Thermocoleostomius sinensis A174: one gene and its partner. The main gene of each other region encodes a partner of the protein of the gene in region 2 in a complex. Links are inferred from orthologs where the notes say so. Each region holds a gene or a part of one and is shown on either strand. Other genes may lie near its edges. The genes, in order: ureC and OXH18_RS04035.

Region 1 (9,833 bases), 3.6 Mb from region 2 along the record:
GCTGTATTGCCCCTCTGTCTCCACAAAACAGTGTTAGTGTGGAAACCATCTCCGACTAAAACTCTAATGATTACCGTTGGGATCACCAAAGCAATTACAAATCTCACCCAGGCTCATGCAAAATTGGGTATTTCGCCTAGACAAACGAACCACTCGTAAGGGCGAATCGCGAATTGCCCTTACCCGATCTGCTCTCCCCATTATTGAAAACCGTGGGTTTTATTGATCTGCCCTACCAAGTCCGAGATGAAAAATGCGTTCGCTTTGAGATAGAAGATGGCAATGCCCAACTCGATGGATTATATTGATGCTCTGGTTATCCATGATCACGAATCTTAAAACGTCTGGTTAGCCCATAGCCGACCATCCTAAACTTTTCAGTGAATTCGGATGTCTTAGCTACTCTCTGTGGTACGCTCTGCTGATTAGATCATGGGTATGTGCAAGAATTGAGCACCTGGAGCGGGCGATCGCGGATTGCCCTGCCATAGAAGCGATACCCTAGGGATGATGTGTGATTGAGGGAGTGCTATGAGTTATAGGATGGATCGCCGAGCCTATGCCGAAACCTTTGGCCCCACCGTGGGCGATCGGGTGCGGTTAGCCGACACAAATTTGATCATTGAGGTGGAGCAAGACTACACCACTTATGGTGACGAGGTGAAATTTGGTGGTGGCAAGGTGATCCGAGATGGCATGGGGCAGTCGCCCATTTCCCGTGAAGGTGGAGCGGTGGATGTGGTGATTACCAATGCGCTGATCCTGGATTGGTGGGGGGTGGTCAAAGCCGATGTGGGGATCAAAAACGGCAAGATTTGTGGCATTGGTAAGGCGGGCAATCCGTATATTCAGGACAATGTGACGATCGTGATTGGCCCCGCCACAGAGGCGATCGCGGGTGAAGGCATGATCCTCACCGCAGGTGGCATTGATGCGCATATTCACATGATTTGTCCCCAGCAAATTGAAACGGCGATTGCGTCGGGGGTTACTACTATGATTGGCGGTGGTACAGGTCCCGCCACCGGAACTAACGCCACAACTTGTACACCAGGTGCGTGGAATATTCATCGCATGCTGCAAGCAGCCGATGCGTTTCCGGTCAACATTGGTTTTCTGGGTAAAGGCAACAGTGCGCAGGCGGTGGGACTAGAAGAACAGGTAGAAGCGGGGGTCATTGGACTCAAGTTGCACGAAGATTGGGGTACAACTCCAGCAGCGATCGATACCTGCCTCAGTGTGGCGGATGCATATGATATTCAAGTGGCAATTCACACCGATACCCTCAATGAATCGGGGTTTGTGGAAGATACGATCGCGGCTTTCAAACATCGCTGTATTCACACTTACCACACCGAAGGAGCCGGAGGTGGTCACGCACCTGACATCATCAAAGTTTGTGGTGAACTAAATGTCTTGCCCTCATCGACTAATCCTACTCGTCCCTACACGGTGAATACTCTGGAAGAACATTTGGATATGCTGATGGTCTGTCACCACCTCGATCGCGGTATTCCCGAAGATGTGGCCTTTGCTGAATCGCGCATTCGTCGAGAAACGATCGCCGCTGAAGATATCTTGCACGACTTAGGAGCCTTCAGCATGATTTCGTCAGATTCACAGGCTATGGGTCGGGTGGGAGAAGTGATTCTGCGCACCTGGCAAACGGCTCATAAAATGAAAGACCAGCGCGGCGCGTTGCCGGACGATAGCGATCGCCATGATAATCTACGGGCAAAACGCTACATCGCTAAATATACAATCAACCCGGCGATTACACACGGTATTGCTGACCATGTGGGGTCGATCGAAGTCGGTAAACTGGCGGATCTCTGCCTCTGGAAACCCGCCTTCTTTGGCGTTAAGCCGGAACTGGTAATTAAAGGTGGACTCATTGCCTGGGCCCAGATGGGCGATGCCAATGCCAGCATCCCCACCCCACAACCTGTCCATATGCGCCCGATGTTCGGCAGCTACAGCGGAGCCATGCACAGCACCTCGCTCACCTTTGTTTCAAAATCGGCTCTAAAAGCAGGGATTGCTGACAAGCTGAAGTTGCAAAAAAAAGTAGTGGCGGTGGGGGGAATTCGCAAAATTACCAAAAAAGACATGAAACTAAATGATTTGCTGCCACAAATTGAGGTGAATCCTGAAACCTATGAGGTGCGGGCAGATGGCGAACTGTTGACTTGTGAACCGGCAACGGTGTTGCCAATGGCACAGCGGTATTTCTTGTTTTAGGAGAGGCTTCACAATGTTTCGACTATGCCTCAAACTACCTCCCTAACCCTAGGAACCGAAGCTCTCGAAGTCCTCCAACGTTGAGGGATTTATGGAGGTACTCTCATGAATTATTCAATCTGGCGCTACATTCCCCCGATCGCGGCTTCTGGTGCTGTGCAAATGGCTGTGGATGTATGGTTGTTGGAACAACATCGCCAAGGCAACCATCCGCCTACTCTGCGGTTTTACACCTGGAAGCCGATCGCCCTTTCTTTAGGTCATCATCAGCGGCGCTATCCTGATGCTTGGCGAAACCTAAGCTGGCAAGGACAGCCGATCGAGTTGGTGCGGCGGCCCAGTGGCGGACGGGCAGTGTTGCATCAAGGCGAGCTTACCTATGCTGTGATCACGTCTGGCATTCCGGGGACGCGCCTGCAAGCCTATCGGCAGATTTGCCAATTTTTGATTCAGGGCTGGCGAGCGATTGGCATAGACCTGCATTACGGAGAGGCGGGGCGCGGCTATATTCACAACCCCAATTGCTTTGACACAGCCACCAGCGCGGATTTGGTGACAACAGACGGGATTAAGTTAATTGGCAGTGCCCAACTACGACGAGATACCGTCATTTTGCAGCATGGCTCCATGCAGCTTATGCCCGATCCGACTCTGTTTCGTCAGGTGTTTGGCGTAGAGATACAGCCGATCGCTCTGCCCAATCACTTGAAGCAAAATCTGCATCACCAGGTGATCCAAGCGCTACTAGATGCGGCTTGTACCTGCTTTGACATTCGGCTTGAAGCTCGACCGCTATCAGAAACCGAATGGGAGAGGATATGCTCGAGTGATTGTGTCAAGCAAGCATCTGCTTCGATCTAACTATCGATTTGCGTAACAGTAGAATGAAGGGAGCGATTGAGAAGATTTGCCGTACTTTATACCAAAAAACGTGCCAACACGTAGATTGCGGCGGCCATCAGTTGCATGATCATAACGGGAATCCCATAGTGTAAGAAGGTTTTGAAGGGGATGCGCCGACCGTGCAATTCAGAAATTCCTGCCGCTACAATATTAGACGATGCCCCAACTAATGTGCCGTTACCGCCCAGAGTTGCCCCAAACATCATGGCATAGAACAGCGGCATTACCTCGGGTGGAAAAGCTCCTTGATAGTCAGCTTGCAGAATTTCGTTACCAGCTAGGCCCACATTGACAATGTATTCTTTCAGTAATGGAACCATTGCCACCACCAGCGGAATATTGGGAATAACGCTAGACAATAACCCGACAAAAAACAGCAGCGCGATCGAGCCTAAGGCAATATTTTGACCCAACACGATCGTCAATAGACCAGACAAGCTGCTAATCACACCTGTTTTACCGAGTGCTCCAATTAACACAAACACACTCATGAAGAAGATCAACGTACTCCAGTCTACATCGCGCAAAATATTGTTGACCGTATCGATTTTGCTGTGATGGGCCAACAGCAGCGCAATGCCGGCTCCCATCAACGCGACAGCGGCCGGGGAAAGAGGAACTGGCAGTGTCTCACCAATAGCAAAGAACAAAAGCACAAAAAACATCAGCACGCCACCGGCTGCCAACACCCCTGGATGATTAATTTTGGGACGCGGCAAATGCTCTAGATCAGCAAGTTGTGTGTTCCAAATAGGGGAAAATAAGGCTGGCAGCAACAACACGATCGTCACGATCGCTACAACCCCGCCTAGGCTTAGACGCCCCAGGTAATCGAGAAAGGTGACATTTACGGCATCCCCTACAATGAAGGTGGCTGGATCGCCCACCAATGTCAAAAGTCCAGCGCTATTCGCCACAAACACCATCAAAATTAGCAATGGCACAAAATCTACGCCAATTTCTTGAGCAATGGGCGGCAACAGTGGAGCCAATAACATTACTGTGGTGGCATTGGGTAAAACGGCGCAAATCGGAGTTGTAATAGCTACGATCGCTAACAGCAGGCGTTTACCGCTGCCCTTAGCCAGCATCACCATTTGGGTTCCCAAATAATCAAAAATTTTAGTAGGTTCAAACGAGCGTACCAGCACCATGACTCCAAAAAATAGTGCCAAGGTAGCATAACTACTGCTGATATAGCCAATCGCCTCTCCTAGAGTAATCACGTTGGCAAACACTAGCAACAACGCACCCAGAAAGGCGGCAATCATCAGGTGAACCCATTCGGTCATCACCAAACCAATCACTCCAATAAAGGTGGCTGTTGCCACAATCGCTTGCCAATTTTCCACAGTCTTTCTCCACAATGGTTTGAGCAGTACAAACAATCGACAGAACAACACCCCTCGGCATGAAAGCGATTGCATCGGCGGAGTCAAGATACAACCGCACCACAGCGTTGAATTGGATAGAGCAATCAGAGCGATCAAGTCATCCTGTGCGTTGTACAGGCCGCAAGACCCGTGTTGTCCTTTCGCTCATATCCTTTGGTTGGGAAGCTGACGAGCGCACCGCATTTGATTGTGAAAATGCTGTCTCTTCAGTCCCTCTCGATGCCTACGGAGTTAGCTGACGGGCGAGGACTGAGAGGTGTCCTTCTTGGAAAGGTTAAAGTACTAAGGCTCAAGGCTAAAAGATTTGATTTATCCTTTGTCCTTCATCCTTTAAAAGATTTGCCCCGAATGTTGGTTCCTCCGCTTCAGCAGGTTCATGGATGGCTCTCAGTTAGTTCCTGCTGAATTAGGCTGACAATACAGTATTTGGTTTGATCCATCCTATCACCCGCTCTCGTGGTCGGCAATCTTCTACAATGGCAGCGAGTAGGCCGAATGAACGGACGTTGAGCGAAAAATGGCATGGCTGATCTAATTTTGTTTTGGCACCGTCGCGATTTGCGCATCTGTGACAATGTAGGGCTAGCCGCGGCTAGACAACACAGCACTAGGGTAGTGGGCGTGTTTTGCCTCGATCCTGGCATCTTAAAAGGGGATGATGTGGCAGCGGTTCGAGTGACTTATATGATGGGCAGCCTCCAAGCGCTTGCAGAAAACTATGCTCAGGTAGGCAGCCAGCTTTTGGTGTTGCAAGGATCGCCAGCCCAACAAATTCCAGCGTTGGCACAGACGTTACAAGCACAAGCGGTTTTTTGGAACAAGGATGTAGAACCCTATGCCAGAGACCGCGATCGCACGGTGGCAGATGCTCTGAAACAGGCAGGCATTGAAGTGCAAGCCTTTTGGGATCAATTACTTCACGCTCCTAGAGAAATATTAACGGGGACGGGTGCACCTTATACGGTATTCACTCCCTTTTGGCGCAATTGGCGCAGTCGGGGGAAATCGGCTCCTGCACCCAATTTAGAGAGTGCCGAGGGTTTGACGGAGGCTGAACAAGACCAAGCCAAACAGACAGGCTGCATTCCATTACCTTCGGCGAAGGACTTGGGGTTTGGGTGGGATAATGAGTTGCCCCTCTTACCTGGAACACAAGCGGCTCACGATCGCCTAGAAGAATTTTGTGACCAATCCATCGACGAATATCGAGAACGGCGGAACTTTCCGTCGGTGCGTGGTACGTCACAACTGAGCGCGGCGCTCAAATTTGGTACGATTGGCATCCGCAGTGTATGGGCAGCAACAGAAATGGCCCTGTCCGAGTGTCGTAGTGATGAAGCTCGCGATAACATTCATACCTGGCAACAAGAATTATGTTGGCGCGAATTTTATCAACATGCTATGTACTGCTTCCCAGAACTGGCGGAGGGGGCGTACCGCGATCCAATGAAGGATTTTCCCTTTATCAACAACCCAGAACACTTTCAAGCGTGGTGTGACGGTCAAACTGGGTATCCGATCGTTGATGCTGCCATGCGTCAGATGAATCAGATTGGCTGGATGCACAACCGCTGTCGGATGATTGTTGCCAGTTTTCTCACCAAAGATTTGATCACTGATTACCGTTTAGGTGAAAAGTATTTTGCACAACGGCTAATTGATTGGGATTTATCCGCTAACAACGGTGGTTGGCAATGGAGCGCTTCTAGTGGCATGGACCCAAAACCTCTGCGAATTTTTAATCCTGCTAGTCAGGCCCAAAAGTTTGATCCAGAAGGTGAATATATTCGCGAATGGGTTCCGGAATTGCGGAGTCTGGATACAGAACAATTGGTGACTGGGAAAATTTCTCAGGAGGAACGCGATCGCTGCAACTATCCTGTGCCGATTGTTGATCACAAACAACAACAGAACCGCTTCAAAGACCTGTATCAACAACAAAAAACCAAGTAATCAGTAAACCCTGCGCCATTTACCAATCCATTCACCGCCGCGAAACCGCCAGCGAGGAAACAGTAACCGCATAATTACCCAAGAAGCCAAATAAGTAGAGATCCATACAGCACCATAGTGTAGAACAAAGGTTCCTAGGTTAAAGTGGCTGCCATCAATGAATGGTAGCACGTTCAATCGGACCAAAATTGCCAGCAACACGCCCTCAGCAATGCCCGCTAGCAACTGAAATGCCCCTGGCCAGTCGTGATCCCACATAAACTTCTGCAAGAAGTTATAGAGAATGTCCCAAAGCAGCCCGAACAGAGCCACATAAAACAGCACCCAATAGTAGGATGTGCCAGGTTCTGTACCCAATAATCCTGATGCAAATTTCCAAGTTGTAATCAGTCCAATTGTAGCTAGAAGAAAGATGCGAGTTTGCCAACGGCCAAACAGTGTAGGGGTCATAGGTGTAAGGTTTTGGTGAATAGGTTTTAACGGGAAGTCGGTAATGGGTAAGCAATGATGGGTAATGGAACGAGAATTAATAATAAAAACGGAAGTGAGAGCAGACGATGCTACTTCTTGAATCGATCGATCAACAATCAACAATCAGCAATTATTAATTATCAATTACCAATTACTAACCCCTCTATGGCGATACATTCAACGCCCATTTACACCACTGCCACAGAGAACCAATGCCTTCTAAGTAGCGAATTTTAGGTGCTCTGGCAGCAGCGAGGGACTCGGCCGATCGATGGGCAGCATATTGCAATCCCAAGAAGGTATCGACAGGAGCATACGGCCCGCCCAATGTGATCACTCCTGCTGCATACATGCGTCCACGATTGTTGCGCATTTTCTTGATTTCAAAATCATTCTCAACGTGCAAGCGCATCTGTGGATTCAGGTCTAGGTTGTAGTGATCGATGAGATCGCGCAGTAGGGGATTCTCGCGTGGGTCTGACACCAACCCGGTACAGTCAATCACAAAATCAGCTTCGATGCGTTCGACCCCTTCATAGCCGCGACTCTTAATATAGGTAACAGGTTGCCCTTTCTCGTTTTGGTCTACTTTGTCAACCTGACCAAACTTGATGGTGTACCACCCTTCTTTTAAGCCTTCTTTGACGGTTTTGCGCCAATTTCCTCGGCTAGCGGTGGTCGTGCCACCCCAAGCTTCCAGTAACTCTCGTCGCCGCAATGGATCGGCTGATTCCAGCTTAGCCCGCATGTCTCCGCCCCAGGTTCCTTTGGGCCAGTTAAAGGGTTGAAATTCCCAGTGATTTTCCACAAACCGCTTGGCAAAGCCAAACCGATTACCAGATTTTGGCGTGCGGCTGAGATGAATGACCGAAATACGCGGATTCTCTTTACGCGCCTTATAAAGCCGATCCATTACCTGTGAACCAACAATACCAAAACCGCGTACAACCACAGTTCCACCAAATTTCTCTAGATGTTCGTATACATGATCATGGGGTTCATAACCATGTACTACGGTTTTTACATCTCCCGTTCGCTGCCGATATTCTTGTAAATCATTCAAGAGTTTAATAGCAGGATACCCCGTAGAAAGATGAATGTACTTGGCAATCAAAAATCGGTAATCAGACGATAGCAATTGAGGTGAGCCGGCAATGGGCGGTTTGGTCGCAGAATAGGCAATCACATAGCGTCCATCTTCGGTTTTGCGAATGCTGCGAACGCTGCCATATTGCACGACTCGATCCCAGCCAATTCGCTCGGCTTCGCGATCCATCGAGGTAAAAACATTGTCGGCGATCGGCGTATAGGTATCGGCAAACGCTGGTTCAGCAAATACTTGCCACAGATGGGAAAGAGCCGACGGAAACCGTGCTGAAAACACTTCTCGCCATGCCTCCCGCAGCGCATAGCCTGGCCAACCCCAGACGTTATCAGGACAGGAATCCGAACCCGATCGAATGCGCTTATAGCGAGGAATTTGGCAATTGCGCAGCAGCGCTTCATAGCGAGCATAGGGCTTTTCGGGACGCAACGTTAAGACTCGAATTTGATCAGATCGCACTCCGCAAATGCGAATCATATCTACCCAAACAAATGAACCCATGCCGCCACCGATCGCCGCATAATCAATTTCTTCGACTGGATAGCCTGTTGCATGAAGGGCATTGATCGACACATGCTCTGCTGCAAACACATCCGCTGGCGGAAATGGGCGGCGTGTAATACCAGGGGGACGGGTGGGGCGAACGGGCTGGGACTCCAGTTGATCGGTTTCTGGATCAAAAATTAACGTCGAGGAACTGAGGTTGGCGCTAACTGGTGGTTCTGCGGGCGCACCCGTTGAGCGTATTGCATCTTCGAGTTCATCGGCTGAAACAATGTCTGTTTGAGGACTGAAAACGATCGTCGATGAGGAACTCAACCGGGTTGCATTGGGGTCTTCGGCTTCCAGCATTTGGACTGTGATGTGATACGTGCCAATCCGAATCGTATCTCCCGGGTGTAAGGGGCGTCGTTCTCCCACAATTCGTTCATTATTGAGAACCGTCCCGTTGGTGCTGCGATCTTCCAAAATGGCTTGACCCGCTACTTCAAAGATCAATGCGTGATATCGCGAAATCTCATGATTTGTATCTAACAAAACGATGTGATGCACGGGTTGATCATCGAGAATGCGCGGCAGTTGTGCCAATTCACGCCCAAAGGCGATCGGCAACGGAGAAACTCGCTGCTGGGGTTCTTCGGTAACTGGATCATCCCAAGTCAGTTGCAGTTGCATAAACCCAAATCTCCTGTTATCAAGTACGAATGAACCAGAAAAAACTAATCAATGCTGGTTCTATTGGCTGTTAGTGGATGCAATCAGTAAACCCGATTGAAACCTAGGGATACCTCTGTTTGCCTACTTGCTCGAACGATCGCTTCCATCAAACTATGCAGCCATTGGTGATGCAGATGCTTGAAAAATGAATACGGAGGTGAATCCTACACAATTCCTGCCTTAGGCAAGGAAGTAGCTAACTAGTTGCTCATTGTCTCCGCACTAGCCTCCGTGGTTTAACCAACCGTTTAACCAACTATGTATTCTAAAAACTGCGCTCTTGAAAACTGGCTATCACTGATCGCTCGAGTTTGTCAAATAATTGACACTTGAAGCGTTACAATTCGATGCTTTTATTTACCATGTAGCCTCGTAGCCTCACACCTCAGCTACCGGATAAACGAGTGTTGCTCCTTGCATGACGTAGCCACAAATGTCGCAGTTTAATTTGTCATAGGTCAGCGGGTGATAGTGCGGAGTTCTGGGATTGCCGCATACTCGTTGATAGATAGGCACGGCAGGTGGTTCAACCGGGACTGGTTGTGTAT
Region 2 (16,241 bases):
ATGGCATTCACTCGCTCAGGTGGCAGAGTGCGCCCTGTGGGAACCATCATGCCTTTGGAGAATAGCCAAGTGACGGCAATGTTACTTTGATAGGCACGAATTTGGTTCAGGTATTTAGCCTGGGTCAAGTTATGTCGCAAGGCCGTGTCCAGCAATTCAGTGAGGCGGGGCAAATTGCGTACCAAGGAACCAAATCCGGTAAACACCAGCGGTGATTGTAGCGAAGCCGCATCTCCTATGGCCACCAATCGATCGAAGGCAACGCGCCGATCGTTGCCCCGAATGCTGAAATGTCCAGGGATATAGCCAAAGGTTGCCTTCTTCCAACGCAGCTTCTCTACCTCACAGCGACGGTACTCTGGCAGAATAGTGAAGAAATCTTCGTACATTTCTAGCAGCGAACCGGGATTATCTGGATGCACCTGATGGTAATGGAATAGATAAAACGTTAGTTCTTCACCTTTGCCGGGAAACAGTTCCCAAATTAATTGCCGTCCTCGCGAAATGTCGCCATGACTGTTGAGCACATCCCCATAGCGCGAATCCCAAACACCCGGCTCGAATCCACCATCAATCACCGCCCCAACAGTAGGGCAAACGCTGTCAAACGCTCGACCATGATTGAGTTGCCAGGCGATCGGCGAAGCAGTTCCCATTGCGTCTACTAAAATGCGACCAATGGCAACGCGAGTGGTTTGGGTAGGCAGATGCACCGTTTCTACCGTGACGCTGTTGGGGCTAGTTTCTGCTTGGTTAAACTCGGTTTCATCCCAAATTTCCCCCCCCGCCGATCGCAACTTTTCGCCACATAGCTGCAAGAGCTTCTCGGCATCTAGAGCAATATTTAACACTGTAGGAGTATGTAATACGGGCGCTTTTGCCTGTGGTGGATTGTTGGCATCAAAAAATTTATTGAATCCGTCTTCATATTCGCAGGCGATGACAGTTTCAAATTCGGCTGGGGTAAATAATCCCAAGTCAATCAACGTTTGAAACTCTTGGCGCGAAATATTCCATTCTCGGTTCATGCGCCCAAAGGGCAACCGCTCAATTAGCAGCACCCGATAGCCCAACTGCGCCATCACCGCCGCATGAATCACACCTAGGGCACCGCCAATGTAGATCAGATCGTATAGATGGGACGAATCCAAAGATACGGGTGTAAGCCGATCGGCGGGGCTGCGCTCGTCAGCCTTAAAAATGACTTGTTTGGGCGATTGCGGCTGCTGGACTCCTGATCGCCAGCGCTGTTCCCACCAATAGACTCGTGTCAGGTCATATTCGCCATTGGGAATTGATCGAAAATATTTGGCGGTTTTGGGATAGTACGGAGCCAGTGCTTCAAAAATCGATTGCTTGGTTAAATCCAAAGTTGGCGGTGCAGGATAGCGTTGGGGAAACTGCGATCGTAGCTCTTGGGTCAATTGCGCTAAAAGCTGAGCTTCCTGTGCAACAGACTGCTCTGACCATCGAAACACCTTCAAATAGGTGGTGCGCTGAACCGACCACGTAAAAATAGAGAGTTCCTCCGGTGAAAGTTTTTCAGCTAACGGCTTCCGTTTCTCAGAAATTTGAGTAGACTGATGGGTATTTCTTAGAAACCTGAGCCGACAACCATCCGGTGTCACTTGCTTCTCGGTCGATCGAGACGTAAGGGCAGGTTGAAACTGCTGCTGTAGCCACTGGCGAACAGCCGCTGTATCTGGTGTTGGAACCTCGAGATAAAGAATTTGTTTCATCCCCGAATTCTAAAGCAACAATAAATTTTCTGTGGAAATAATTAAACTTCCGATAAAAACAGGGTTGACAATCCTCCAGAGTGCGTTAAACTTCCGAGTACATTGGAAGTTCTCAAAAAACTTTACATAGTTCTCATCTTATCTAGAGAAGGTTCTTTTATTCTGGTTAGCAATGAATTATCCTATTCCTGTAAACTCTCAAGAGATTGCTGCCTTGCGACAAAAACCGATCAACGAAGAGTTGATTGCCACGGCGATCGCGGGTGTTGTCCACATTGCCCGCTCCAAGGGACAATCGCTAGAAGATTTAACAGCCGAGGTGCTGGCCGACGACAGCTTGCTGGATTTTGAATCGCGGCGATGGCTTAGCGATATTGTCTCCGAAGCCTGGAAAACGCTCTAGCGTTTGGGCGTAATTAGGGAATTAATTTTAAGTTGAGTGAGCTTCTATTGTTAAGAGACAATTACAAAGGCAGGTGAGCAGGGCCCACCTTTGCCTCGATAATTTGATTGAACTAAAATTTGGTTGAACTAGGCTGTTAGATAATGGTTTTACACTCGCACTAATTGCTTTGTCTCAGTTTCGATCGGCGCGTTGAGGGCATCTTCTAGTTCTGCAACTCCCAGGCGCTCTTCTAAAATTTGCATGACCTCCCGACCAAAATCATCAGGGTTGCGCTGCCATGCTTGCAGACAGACCTCGCCGAAGAAAGAGCCAAGCGGTTCTGGATTCCACAAGAGCTTCTTCGCTACCCAGGGCAGATGAATATTTAGGGGATTATAGCCGCGCTTCAAGATGTTGTGTTTGAAGGCGTACTCTTCTAAATGGGTGTGTGGCTGTAGCCCAATGAAGAAAATGGCTGGCTCAACCTTGTCTGCTCCAAAAATTCGCTCTAGTTCTCGATGGTAAGCAATCGTTTGTCGCACCGTATCGAAGGTTTCGTCAATCACATTGAACGAGTAGTTAACTGACACCAAATCGTTGAATCCGGCAGCCTTGAGATCGCGGCAATTTTGCAAAACGGTACGTAAGTTATAACCCATGCGCATTTTTCGCACTAACGCTTGAGATCCACTGGTGATGCCAATCTCAAAATAATTCATGCCCGTCTTCACCATCAGGTCGCACAGTTCTGGCGTCAAATTGTCAGCGCGGATATAAGCTGCCCAATGAATATCTTGCATTCCATCTGCCAAGATCTTTTGCAGCAGTTCTACCACATCATCCATGAATCGCCGTGCCGGAATAAACTGAGCATCGGTAAACCAGAAATTACGCACTCCCCGATCGTATAGTTGGCGCATTTCCTTTACCACTTCATCGGCAGGATTAATCCGAACTTGTTTGCCTTCTACAACCGTATAGATACAGTAACAACAGTTATGGGGACAGCCACGTTTCGTTTGCACCCCAATGTAGAAGTCACCGTCTTGGATGTAGTAGTCTAAATCCGGCCAAATCTGGGCAATGTAATCATAATTACAAGCTGATTTCTCGAATGGTGTAGGCTGTTCGTGAATCATGCGCTCGCGAGGAGTCGTTTCGCCAACCACATAGCAGCGCTGATCGGAAAAATCTTGCCCCTGAACCAACCGCTCTAATAACGTCTCGCCTTCGCCCACCGACACAATCGTCCCCTTCGGCAGCATCGTATTGAGTTGTTCATAAAAGACGCTGACTGCCCCGCCCCCAACCACAAGTTTCACCGTTGGGCAATAGCGCTTGGCTCGCTTCAGTCCTCGCTTAATCAAGCTGAGGTTGCGCCACAGTTCATCGAGATAGGCTGTCACCATGCGCAGCCCGCCGAATGCTCCCCGCAGCCGCTTCAAGGGATTGCGAGCATATTGAAACTCAAACGCATTTTGTAACGGATTGCCACCACGCCCCCCCACCGGGGCAAAAATTTGAATGTCGCGCCAGGAAAATACAAGCAGAGTCGGGCGAAATTGATCAATACAGCGATCGAGCGCAGCAGCAAAATCAAGAGGAGGAACCGTACCCAAGTCAAAAATCTGCTGCTCAATGTGTGGAAAAAGCTTATGAATATGATCGGCAAGATAAACAACCCCGATGGGAAAAATTGGATTGCAAGGCAGGCGGACGTAGAGGATGCGATCGTTCATTGGACTAGAATCTCGTGGCGATTCAATCGAAGCTAGTGTAAGCGGCTTCAAAGATTTGAGAAATGATTTGTTTTTATATAACTTCACAATAGCATCGACGCTCAATCCCTGCATGGCGAGGTGAAGGATTCGTAGGCAATCGAGGTGAGATCGCGCCGCATTACCTGAGTATTTCTGCTCATCTAAATTAGAGGGATCATCTGGGTTGGTAATCGGGTTTACAGCTAGCAGGGATCAGGGAATGATAGGGTCGGATAAACCTCAGTCCAATTCATAAGGCTCCTCTACCATGGCTCAACTCTTTGATCCCGTTCCGTCTGATGCGTCTGATCCCATTCTCTGTTGCTATGTCAATGCCACCAGCAAAATTCAAATCGTTCGAATCACCAATATTCCCAACTGGTATTTTGAGCGGGTGGTTTTTCCAGGACAACGGCTTGTGTTTGAAGCAATGCCCCAAGCTCAACTGGAAGTTCATTGCGGCATGATGGCCAGTGCCATTCTGGCAGACACCATTCCTTGCGATCGCTTGCGCCTAGAGGCAGAGCTTGAAGCGGATTTGCAATTAGAAGTGGTAGCAGACATTCCAGACTGTGAAGTTCGAGAACCAGCGGTAACCACGATCGAATAGCCACTTGATTCGTTCAAACAGTTAACATTCCATCATTAAATTAAGCCGCTTAACATTTGGCGAGGACTAAGGCAACCGCCCTACTGCCTCTGTGGCAAAACAATCCTGATTCAATCTCCTTTAATCTCCTAACTATACGCAATCCGTCAAGCAGCCTAGGGTAAGTTCTAGGCTCCTGACGGCTTTCTGTTTGTGTGTCCTAACCCTGCATACATTTTGCCAGTTCACCCCATTGCTTGCGACAATAGGCAGTATGCCGCAAGTTGTTTTAGTTCACCCCCTCATCCCTCCTAATACAGGAAATATTGCTCGAACCTGTGCTGCAACAGGTACTCCTTTGCATTTAGTTGGGCCCCTAGGATTCGAGATAAGCGATCGCTATCTGAAACGAGCCGGACTGGACTATTGGCCCTACGTTAATTTGCACTATCACGAGACATTGGCTGATTTTCAAGCGCATCACCAAACGCAAGGCGGACGCTGGATAGGGTTTAGCACTTCAGGATTGTGTAGTTATGTAAAGTTTCAGTTTCGCTCGGATGATTGGCTTTTGTTCGGCAGTGAAACCAATGGGCTGCCGCGTGACCTCTTGCAAACCTGTGATGCCACCGTGCACATTCCCATGAGTCAACCTCAAGTGCGCAGCTTGAATCTCTCGGTGAGTGTGGCGATCGGTCTCTTTGAAGCGCGTCGTCAACTTGGATATTTTGCTTGAATACTGGCTGAAGGGACTAACCCCTATGGGGAATTGCCCATAAAACTCTTTATTTTCATATACATATCTAAGCATCAATTTAAAGAGGAAACTGATCCTGTTTTTCAACAATTGAGTTATCCTTTGGTGACTCTAAGAGTTAACTAATCAGCCGTTAAATTGGCTGCGATATTCTTCAGATCTTCAGTCTTCCAAACTACAAATTCTGTAGGAATCCTATAAAAAATTTATATAGAATGATTTCTACGGTTGAATTGGATGAGTAGGGTGCGATCAAACCCGTAATTTCACGATCGGGTGCCTCGTTTAAAAGCGACAAGACCGCTTAAAGTTGATATGTCAACCGTATCGTTCATCTCTTTACAGAGTTTTTGAAAAGTGGAATAACGGAGCCTTTTTGTGACATCTCTACGCTAGAGTTAAGTCCAAAAAATAATTAAGTTCAGGGATTTTTACACGCCAAAAGGCTTGACAGACAGCGGCTTGAAGGCTTATTAAATTTTTCTATGAAGGAACAAAGGCAGATTTGCTGTAACTTTCAATTGGTTCGCAGTTTAGTTACAATATCGCCTTGTCTGAGTCAATTCTCCTGCTCTTGGTTAGGAGTATTGCAGGCTACCATGTTAGCCATTCAGGTCATAGACTCGCCCAATCAACAGCACAGAAATATCAACTTGACATTAAGAACAATCTGATAGATTAGCTTTCCTTAATGGTCGAGCCTTGAAATTTTTGTTAGGTGGTGTAAGCTTGTCTAAGTCAAAAAAGCAGGGTATTGTTGCCTAGTCATGTCCAATGTATGTGATCTGGATCTCTGCTTAATGTGATTCGAGTCATTGATTGGCAATTGGCCAATAGGCAGAAGCCCAATAGATTCGAGGACAGTTGAACGCTGGTCATCAGGAGGTCATTCTTTGAAGCGAGCACGTTTGCGGAAGGAAAAGCCTGTGTCGCCTTTCCCAGGGGAAGCTGCCGATTCCCTCTCGGCTCAGTCCGAGCTTCCTCACCCAGGAATGAATCGTAGGACACGAACTTCTGCCGCCATGATAGGGCTAGCCCTCTCGATGGGCACAACTAGTCTGTTGCTCCCTCGGCACAATGATGGAGCCGCAGCGGCCGAACCGAAAGCGCCTGATACTATTTCAGCCGCTTTTTCTGATACCGCTCCCGAGTCAGACTCTCAATCTTCAGCACCCATTCCAACCGTCCGCATGGTTGAGCATATGGTGCAGGAGGGACAAACTCTTCAACAATTAGCCGATCGCTATCAGGTCAATGTTTGGAGCATTGCCGTTGCCAATGGGTTAACGCCTAACTCTGAGTTAATGGTTGGGCAAGTTTTGAAGGTTCCTGTCCGCGGTGAACTCAGTCCTGCGCAAGCAGTGGCAATAGAGAGTCTGGTAGGAGGCTCAGAGTCTGGTGATTTGGTCGCATCAGCTCATCTCAATCAAGTTGAGATGAACGGCCCCGTGGCTGCATCTGAAAGTTTGGGAACCGATCGGAACGATGCCCTCAATCGCTTGCGACAACAGCGCGATCGGTTGCGGGATAGTCTGGCGGAGTTGAGGGGTGAGGAGTCTGAACCTGCGGTTAATGTTCTTAAGCGCGACTTTACTGATTCCAGCCGCAGCGTCGTTGCGTCTACACTCGGTTCAGTGGTTCTAGAGGCCAGTTCGGAGCAATCGACCCTAGCTGCGTTGCCTACTCAGTCCTTGTCTGGAGAGGCTGTATCCGCAACTCAGGATACCGATTCTGTTCAAGTCGCTCGTGTTTCGGCAACCCAAGATGATGAAGCGGCTGTTCCCTCCCTGCCTGTAGGCGCAACAACCGCCCAAGTTTATCGCGTTAATCCTGGGGATACGGTGGCGGCGATCGCTCGTTCTCACAATATTCCTCAATCGCTGTTGATTGATGCCAACAATTTGAGCGATCCCAATGTAATTTTTGTGGGACAAACGTTAACGGTTCCAGCCATTCAACCAACCTCACCCGCCTCTCCAGTGCAGGTTGCCTCAGAAACATTATCGGCTGCCATTCTGCCGGCCATCCCCACAGGAGGAACAGCCCCAGGACTGAGCACTGTTGATACGTCTAACACCGTTACCACAGAGACCGTGAATACTGAGGCTCCTGCGGTTCCGTCGCTGTTGGCACAATCAACGTCCGAGAGCTTGCCCCATCCAATTGCTTCTCCAACGGTTCAGCAGCCTAGACCGCAGATTGCCGTTGCTCCGCTGCCTGAAGCATCAGTAGGTCCATTGGGTGTTGATTCAGAGCCAGGCCTAATGATGGAATCCAATCCAGGCTCTCAAGTTAACCCCTATGTGGCTAGCTTGCTGTCGGAAATTAAGACCTTGAGGCAGCGCAATCAACCTGCAACTGTTTCAGAAGCGCAATCAGTTCCAGCCCAAGAGCCACCGGAACGCGCTGCTGCTGTCGTTTCCCCATCGAGTGCCAGTGAAGTTGCAGTTTCGCCCCACTTCAACCCAGCGGCTGTCGAGCGTCAGGTTGGGGAAACTCGTCCCATTAGTAATGCCACGCAAACAACACCTGCATCACCAAATTTGGTGGCAGCGGCTCCGTTGGGGTCAGAAAGTTACGATCCATTGCTTCAACCCATTACAGGGCGGATGGTATCGCCAGATTTACCCCCACTGCCGGGCGCTGATACATTCTTGCCTGAAGATGGATTGTTCAACGGATACATTTGGCCATCTACGGGCTTACTAACGTCAGGCTATGGCTGGCGGTGGGGTCGGATGCACCAGGGCATTGATATTGCTGCCGATATTGGTACTCCAATCTATGCGGCTGCGACTGGAGTAATCGAATTTGCCGGGTGGAATTCTGGCGGCTACGGCAACATGGTTGAAGTGCGTCATCCCGATGGCAGTATGACTCGCTATGCCCATATGAACGCTGTTTATGTGCGGGTTGGTCAAGCAGTCAGACAGGGTGAACAACTCGGTGAAATGGGTAGCACTGGATACAGTACTGGCCCCCATCTACACTTCGAGGTACATCTGCCCAATCAAGGTACGGTCAATCCGATCGCTTACTTACCGCCTCAATAGTGTCTCAATAGCAGCCATTTTCCATGGATATCGTTTGGGGAGTCGTTGTTCTCCCCTTTTTTTGTGCCAAAATCTATTACAATGCCACTCAAGCCATATCATCAAGCAACCTAGGCGGCGCTATGATTCCTGGAGAATTATTGGTAGAACCGGGCGATATTGAACTGAACGCTGGGCGAGAAACTGTGACCCTTTCCGTAGCAAATACGGGCGATCGACCTATCCAAGTTGGCTCTCATTTTCACTTCTTTGAAGTAAACCAAGCCCTGATCTTTGATCGATCCCAGGCACGAGGGATGCGCTTAGATATTCCAGCAGGTACAGCGGTTCGGTTTGAACCTGGCGATGAGAAAACCGTAACGCTGGTACCATTGGTGGGCAAACGTGAAGTATATGGCTTGAACGGACTTGTGAACGGTGCACTGGATGATCTATCGAGCTTGAAAGAGAAGAAAAAAGCTGAAAAGACAGACAAAAGAAAGAAGAAATAGAAGCAAGAGATAGGAGTCGGACAGATGCGACTCGAAGATTTGCGCAAGTTAAACCTTGATATGCTGATTACGTTGAAAGGACTCGTTTCCTTAATGCGTGATCCAGAGCAAACCAATTCGGTGTTTGATGTTGAAGATGGGTTGCGCCACACCAAAGCGGCTCAACTAGCTACCGACTATGCCAAGTCCAAACCTGGTGTAGCTGACATTTTTGCGGAGCGGTATTTGGCTCCTCCACCCGATGTTCCATCCTTGCTCAAGCTGCCAGATGATTCGCTGGGTCATGCCTATGCCCTTTACATCACCGAAGCCGGGTTTGATCCCAATTTCTACCGCAAAACTGAGATCGAAGACGATGTGACGTATCTGTTTATGCGAATGCGGCAAACCCATGATATTTGGCATGTGGTTACAGGTTTTGGTGTTGATGTCAATGCCGAATTAGGATTAAAAGCCTTTGAAATTGCTCAAGTTCACCGCACTCTTTCGGCGATGCTAGTAGCAGGTGGGTTGCTCCGAACTCTCTTCAAAACCCCCGAAAATTTGGATGGATTACTAGAACAAGTGGCGATCGGGTATCGTATGGGTGCCAGAGCTAAGCCATTTTTGGCTCAAAAGTGGGAAGAGCATTGGGAAAAACCTGTGGCGGTTTGGCGCCGCGAACTGAACGTTGAACCCGCTACGACCTATATACCGTAGTGTACGCGCCCTAACTATGTATCGCATTACGTATCGCAATGTACCGTAACCGAAAGCAAGAGAGTTTCACGCAATACTGCCACGTTTTCGGGCTTCTTTATAGGAAGTCCCAATATTTTTAAGTCCAGCGCGAATCATTTGTTGCTCTAACAAGGCAAAGAACCGGGCCCGATCGCCCCCTCGCACCACGGCTTGATTGTGCGCCTCTGCCAGGGCAACTGGATATCCGTAGCCTTTCTGCACTTGAGTCAGCGTCAAGCTAAGGGCAATCGTCAGTAAGGTTGGATCGGTAGCTACCCATAACGGAAATTCTACTCGTGCAATTTCTGACCCCATATGGACGTAGCAGAAGCAAATGGTGTGGTCGCCGTAACACTCCAAAATTTTGGCTGAACTGCGCCAAATCGGGCCGCGCTGTCCTGGCTCTAGTAGCAGTTCCCACAACGCTGTGTCCCGCAGCGGAGCGAACACTTGGCAAGGAGCTTGATCGGTTGCGCCAGGGCAATGAGTGAGGCAATCAGGAGCCGAGTATGGGCAACTGTGCAATCGCAGAAAATTTAGAGCCTCGCCACTGCGGGCAACGCTGAGATATCCTACCAGCGGAATTCTAGCCGCCTGTAGCTGATTCCAAGCGTCCAGAATAGGAGGCAAAATTCGATCGCGGGCTTCCATGGGCAATGGTTCCAGAAACCAGTGAATCAGAGAACCATCGACCATGGCTAGACAGGGATGAGCAAGGAGCGACGAAGGAGCAAGAATACCATCCAGCGTTGTTTGTTCATAGGTTACTTCGGTGACTTCAGCGGGTTCACGTTGAGACCAATGGCGGGGATTGGGGGCAGACTGAAGATTCGATCGAACACTTGTGCCAAGTTCCGCTAAAACCACAGCCTCAGACACCGTGCGACGATACCCCATCCATTCCTCGGTGCGAATGCCCCACTGTCGAGATCCATATAAATCATCGGGACGATAGAACACTTCTGGCAGGCTATCTAGTATCGGATGGCGATTTTGCCCATAATGCAGCACCACACGCCCCACATTGATGAGATAACAGTAGGCAATTTCATGATGACTGGGGGCAATTTGGGAGCCGTCGGTAGCAATTACTGTGTGCACAGGCGGAGCGGCGGTTAGATCAAGGCGTGTGTCCAACGGTTCCAGTGGAGTAGCAGCCGTAAACCCCATCCGATCGCGCCATGCCTGTTGTTGCTCAACCAGTTCGGTTTGACGATCGCGGGCTTGCTGAAGCAAGGTTTGGGCCCGCTCTAGCCGTAATCGTGCTGCTGTCGCCTCATCATTAAGATGTTGACCAATATCTTGAAGTTGCCGAGCCAGTTTAATCAGATCGAGCATAGTTTGGCGGTAGGGGGTAAACGTGGGAACATCCTAGAACCGTTAATACCTACTTAAGTCGGAGAATGGATTGCCCGTTCCATCGCCTGTTGAATAGCCAGTCGTTGCTCGGCATCGTAGCCCCAACGATCGAGAAATGGTTGATAGGGCCCTGCGCCTGTAGAGGCACTTTGTTGTAACTGACTTGCTTTTTCAGCTACTTGCGGCAGTTGAACAAGCTGAATTAATTGCGTCGTGCGCTGCTGCACTCGATCGGAACCATTGGCCATAGTTTCATTGTGATTGCGACGGTGAGCTAGGCCCATCGCTGTAGACATAGCCAAGTTTTTCACCAGTAGCTCTGCCACAATCTCGGCAGACGTTTTGAGGGCATTAACAACCGCTGGTGAAGGTTGGTCGGCTAAGGGACGATCGTCGGTGAGATAGGTGACAAAGAAGCCACGTGCACCGTTTTCGCTGCTGACCAACTTTGCCAACGTGGCTTCAATAGCTGAGTCTGGCAAGCTTCCCGCTTCTATCTGTGCCAGCAACGAATGAGTTAAATCGATTGCTTGGTCAAAGGTAATGGCATCGGGGACAGCGAAATTGAAATCAGCATTTGAGTGCGTATGAGCATCAGACATAACAGCAACCCTTTCAATCGGCTCTTACTATTCTGCCTATTTTGCTGATTCTGTGACGGGTGGCGATGAGTCATTTGTTGTCAGTGGTGCCGTATCGTTGGGCGATCGACCCGTGAAAAGCTGGACAAATCCTTGAGTCGCAACATGGGACAACAACCCCAACGGCCCAGCAAACAAACAAAGCACCAGCGAATGCACGGTCCAAAGACCTGTGCGCTGCCCTTCCCAATAAATCCAGCGACCCACAAACAAATCTGCTACCAGAAAGTGTACCCAGCCCGTCAAGGTTACTTTTTCGTCGGCGAACAGACGAGCTAGCTCAGCAAGCTGGGGATTGGCAAACGATCCTGCCGTATCCGGATCAAGACTATTGATGAATAGATACAGATAAAGTCCTGCTAGCGCTACAAACGGCAGCAATGAACTCATGACTTTACGAGTGATGCCCCAGTTAGGCAACACAATCATCAGAACCCAGAAGGGTAGCACAAATAGATTTGCGGCACTAAACAAAAATTCAAGGTTCATAGCGCACTGTCTGTTCCAGAACGTGTCTTGCAAGCCAAATGGCTCTATTCTCTGTATTGTGACACAGGGGCTAGCTGGAGAATTTCCTCATTTTCTCGCTTCAGCCCTGCTCGGTGGTTCAAACTTTACCTGTGGGTTGGAATAATGGCGCTACGGTTTCACCACACCGAGATCAAGATTTATAGAAGCAAGATCAATAAAAGCAATAAAAGCAATAAATAGGTGAAAATTGCATCTCTTTATACAAAATTGTTGCCTACCCAAGCGAAATTTATCCTGTCTTGATGGTCTGTAGCCCGCAACGCTATAGATTTTTATCTATGTTCTCACATAAGTTTCGCAGTACAGAACGATGAGTGGTACGTATAATTTTTCCCTTGTTATTGTTTCGGCATTGATTGCGATCGTCTCTGCGTATATTGCCCTGGAGGTAGCTAGACGGTTACTTCACTCTAGACAAGACCAGCAGCAAATTTGGTTGTTTGGCGGTGGTGCTGTCATGGGAACGGGCATCTGGGCGATGCACTTTATTGCCATGCTTGCCTTTAACATCCCACTGTATGTTAGCTACAACCTACCGCTTGTCTTCCTGTCTTTGATACTAGCGATCGGAGCAGCAACTCAAGCATTTTACATCGTGAGTCGCCGCCATTCACCCATCTCGTTGCTAACCGGCAGCATCATTATGGGAATTGGCATTGCCCTAATGCACTACACCGGAATGGCAGCAATGCACATGCCAGCTAGTTTGCAATATCAGCCCATTCTGTTTGCCGTTTCAATTCTGGTTGCAATTTCAGTTTCCTATGTCGCGTTGCAACTGACTCGGCGATTTCAAGATGAACAACGATCGAAACAGGTGGGTAAAAAACTAGCAACGGCCTGCTTGATGGGAGGAGCTGTCCTGTCAATGCATTATACAGGGATGGCAGCGGCTGTATTTGTGCCGCAATACAACAAGGTAATTACGGCTTCTGGGTTAGATAATACCTGGCTAGCATTCATCGTCTGTGGGTTTGTGTTTTTGACCCTAGTACCAATGGCGGCCGCGCTCTTGAGTGACTCGCTTGAAACTCGAAGGTGAGGCACGCAGGCAGACAATGGGGGTGTATCTACCCACCTCACTCAGCATTCAGTTTTTGCTGAAGCAACTGATTCGTCAGTTTGGGATCGGCCTTGCCGCCCGTCTCCTTCATCACCTGTCCGACAAAAAAGCCCAACAGTTTAGTTTTGCCGCCGCGATATTTTTCTAACTCGTCGGGAAACGCCGCCATCACCTTGTCGATCGCCGCTTCAATCACCGTTGGATCAGAGACTTGTAGCAGCCCTTTCTTCTCGACGATCGCCTTAGGAGAACCGCCTTGGCTCAGCAAATCCGGCAAGATATCTTTAGCGATTTTGTTGCTGATGGTGTTGGCTTCAATCAGTTGAATCATCTCCGCCAATCCGTCTGGCTTCAGTGGAATATCGGTAATGCTTAGCTTTTCGTTGTTAAGGTGAGCGCTGATATCACCCATGATCCAGTTAGCTGCTAGCTTGGGATTAGCCCCGGCTGCTACCACTGCTTCAAAGTATTCAGACACCGATCGATCATCGGTTAGGACGCGGGCATCGTAGGCCGATAAGCCTAACTCGTTTTCGTAGCGATGACGCTTAGCGGCTGGTAGTTCCGGCAATTCAGACTTCCACTGCGCCAACTGCTCTTTCGAGACTTCGATCGGGCCCAAATCCGGTTCGGGGAAATAGCGATAGTCGCTGGAGCCTTCTTTCACCCGCATGGTAAAGGTGCGCTGCGAACCTTCATCCCACAGGCGTGTTTCTTGAACAATTTTCTCGCCCGCCTCAATAGCAGTGATTTGCCGATCGATCTCATAGTCGATCGCCTTTTGAATGGCGCTGAAGGAGTTCATGTTTTTGATTTCTACCTTCGTGCCAAATTTCTCGGAACCGACAGGACGCACCGAGATATTCACATCGCAACGCAACGAGCCTTCCTGCATATTGCCATCACTGACGCCCAGATAACGCATAATGCGGCGCAGTTCTTGGGCATATTCGGCGGCTTCTTGCCCCGATCGCATATCCGGCTCTGAAACAATTTCTACCAATGGCACACCTGCCCGGTTGTAGTCTACTAGCGAGTGCGTAGACCCCGATAGCCGATCGCTACCAGCATGAACCAGTTTGCCAGCGTCTTCTTCCATATGCAGACGAGTAATGCCAATCCGCTTGGTCAGAGCTTTGCCGTCTTCACCCACAATCGGCTTGCCTTTGTCGTCGGTGAGTTCAATCTCTAGCCAACCGTGCTCGGCAATTGGTAAATCGTACTGCGAGATCTGATAGTTTTTTGGCAAGTCTGGATAGAAGTACTGCTTGCGATCGAATTTGCTGTAGGGAGCGATCGTACAGTTGAGCGCTAGACCGGCTTTGACGGCATACTCGAGTACTTTTTCGTTTAGAACCGGCAATGTTCCGGGCAACCCCATACAAACCGGATCAATATTGGTGTTGGGATCGGCTCCAAACTTAGTGGAACTGCTCGAGAAAATCTTCGTTTCGGTGCTGAGTTGGCAATGGGTCTCCAGTCCAATGATGGCTTCGTATTTAGTTTTAGCCGGAGTCGCAGTAGTCATGGAAATTGCTGTAAGCGCTATAAGCAACGATCGAATGGCTCTATTGTAGTACTGATTCAAAGCGACATTGTTACGGACAACTCTACCGTCACGCTTGAATATGAGTGATTGACCGATCGCCCCTACGGCTGCAACGCCTCGATCGCTTCATCACACCAGGCAATCCAATCTTGCTCATTGCGGATGCCGCGCCGCAGTGTCAAGTATTGGCAGCGTTGCTCAAAGGTGAGTTGGTCGGGGGTGGGGAAATAGTCCGCGGCGATCGATTCATAAGTAGCCAACCGCTTTAGGTGTTGACGGCGATGATGCTCAAGCTGCCTCAGCAGCACTGGCGATGGCACCAAATGCCCTGCAAACACTTTCACCAAAATATCTTCCCGCAGCGGCCCCAGTTCGGTTTCCTCATCGATCCACTCGGCTAGTTTTTGCTGACCCAGCGGCGTCAGGGCATAGACTTTTTTGTCTAGCGACTTTTCTTGCGGAATCACTTCCACGCTGACCCACTGTTGTTCCTCTAGCTTTTTTAATTCCCGATAGATTTGCTGATGTGTCGCTTGCCAAAAATAGCCCACTGAGCCATCAAACGCTTTGGCGATTTCATACCCACTAGAGGGCTTGTGCGATAACAACGATAGAACTGCTTGCGCCAGTGCCATAGTCTCTCTTCCTGTATTCCGCCCCCTCTCTTGACAGGCGTTGTTCATTCACTATAGAGTAAAAGGTGTATGCAAAAAGTTGCATAAAACTAATGGAATTTACGCAGTAGAAATGAAAACTCTTGGAGGTGAAATGATGTCCTTTGTTTCAGTAACCCGGCTGAGATTACGATCGCCCCTCTACCTGCCTGCGTTTTTTACCCATGCCGTTTCCAGCTTCAGGCAAGCTAAGCAAGCAACAGGCAACCTGCAAACTACAATTCGGCGGCAGGGAATTCGGGTCTTTTGGACACTAACAGTCTGGCACGATGAAGCCTCAATGCGGGCATACATGACCTCTGGATCTCATCGCCAAGCGATGCCCAAGCTAGCTCAGTGGTGTGATGAAGCCTCTGTGACGCACTGGCAGCAGGAAAGCGCCGAGCTACCCTCCTGGCAAGAGGCAGAACAGCACTTACGACAGTTCGGTAGATTAACGAAATTGCCCCATCCCTCTCCAGCCCAGGCGGCAGGCATCATCGACGTATAATCGACTGACACGGCCATTCCTAATGAGACATAGCGATACAGGAAGTGGCGTGGCAAGGTTGCCATGAATCAAAGAAGGGCTGTTGTTTGAGAACCTTCACTACCAAGATCCACACATAGCACAACCGATCGCCACAAACTGTTCACCGCAAGTAATTAGCCTCGTCGAGTTCTCTTGCAGTAGGCGATCGGGCTTCGCTCAATCCTTCCGCCTCATGTCGAGGGTAACGGAGCTTCGTTGCGCAAAATTTGTCCAGATTCGTCAATTAACAGAGGCGTTACCGGGAAATCGCTTTCAATCAAATTGCGAATGAAGCTCACACTAGTGAAGTTGTCGTCAATATAGGGAATGCCTTGCCCATCTAAGCGCACCGGAATAATTCGACCCGTAAGAAACTCGCCCTGATTGCTTAACTGCGCATCCAAAATCAGCGAATAGCC

Evidence for each region.
Region 1: the proteins of OXH18_RS04035 (region 2) and ureC are in contact, whole or in part, in a crystal structure (PDB 6ZO0), measured with the Sporosarcina pasteurii proteins. The link is inferred for Thermocoleostomius sinensis A174 from one-to-one orthologs. Residues at the interface, in WP_115364121.1 of Sporosarcina pasteurii: Val2, Pro3, Gly4, Glu5, Tyr6, Arg7, Val8, Ala9, Glu10, Gly11, Glu12, Ile13, Glu14, Ile15, Asn16, Arg19, Gly37, Ser38, His39, Ile40, Arg60, Asn62, Ile63, Pro64, Ser65, Gly66, Thr67, Leu84, Gly85, Gly86; in WP_115362090.1 of Sporosarcina pasteurii: Met1, Lys2, Ile3, Asn4, Arg5, Gln6, Tyr8, Ala9, Tyr12, Gly13, Pro14, Thr15, Val16, Gly17, Asp18, Gln19, Val20, Arg21, Ala23, Asp24, Asp26, Trp28, Thr37, Tyr38, Gly39, Asp40, Glu41, Asn43, Gly47, Lys48.

Annotation. Positions count from the first base shown.
Region 1 is NZ_CP113797.1:4,544,474-4,554,306, forward strand. The notes cover bases 1-2,886. They hold ureC (urease subunit alpha), read left to right. Parts: upstream 1-531; coding sequence 532-2,241; downstream 2,242-2,886. Other genes in these bases: OXH18_RS19630 (lipoate--protein ligase family protein), read left to right, coding at 2,347-2,886. Outside these bases: more of OXH18_RS19630, read left to right, coding at 2,887-3,102; OXH18_RS19635 (ArsB/NhaD family transporter), read right to left, coding at 3,159-4,496; OXH18_RS19640 (cryptochrome/photolyase family protein), read left to right, coding at 5,061-6,491; OXH18_RS19645 (hypothetical protein), read right to left, coding at 6,492-6,941; OXH18_RS19650 (FHA domain-containing protein), read right to left, coding at 7,126-9,243; OXH18_RS19655 (FHA domain-containing protein), read right to left, coding at 9,664-9,833.
Region 2 is NZ_CP113797.1:926,755-942,995, forward strand. What follows is about bases 7,249-10,089. They hold OXH18_RS04035 (urease subunit beta), read left to right. Parts: upstream 7,249-8,405; coding sequence 8,406-8,774; downstream 8,775-10,089. Other genes in these bases: OXH18_RS04030 (peptidoglycan DD-metalloendopeptidase family protein), read left to right, coding at 7,249-8,283; OXH18_RS04040 (Coq4 family protein), read left to right, coding at 8,799-9,473; OXH18_RS04045 (DNA double-strand break repair nuclease NurA), read right to left, coding at 9,540-10,089. In the rest of the region: OXH18_RS04005 (NAD(P)/FAD-dependent oxidoreductase), read right to left, coding at 1-1,739; OXH18_RS04010 (hypothetical protein), read left to right, coding at 1,912-2,142; OXH18_RS04015 (photosystem II high light acclimation radical SAM protein), read right to left, coding at 2,292-3,863; OXH18_RS04020 (DUF1830 domain-containing protein), read left to right, coding at 4,153-4,494; OXH18_RS04025 (tRNA (cytidine(34)-2'-O)-methyltransferase), read left to right, coding at 4,748-5,209; more of OXH18_RS04030, read left to right, coding at 6,124-7,248; more of OXH18_RS04045, read right to left, coding at 10,090-10,832; OXH18_RS04050 (hypothetical protein), read right to left, coding at 10,886-11,455; OXH18_RS04055 (ABA4-like family protein), read right to left, coding at 11,492-11,983; OXH18_RS04060 (MHYT domain-containing protein), read left to right, coding at 12,336-13,067; Asp-tRNA(Asn)/Glu-tRNA(Gln) amidotransferase subunit GatB, read right to left, coding at 13,105-14,616; OXH18_RS04070 (PadR family transcriptional regulator), read right to left, coding at 14,739-15,272; OXH18_RS04075 (DUF3291 domain-containing protein), read left to right, coding at 15,385-15,801; OXH18_RS04080 (CapA family protein), read right to left, coding at 16,014-16,241.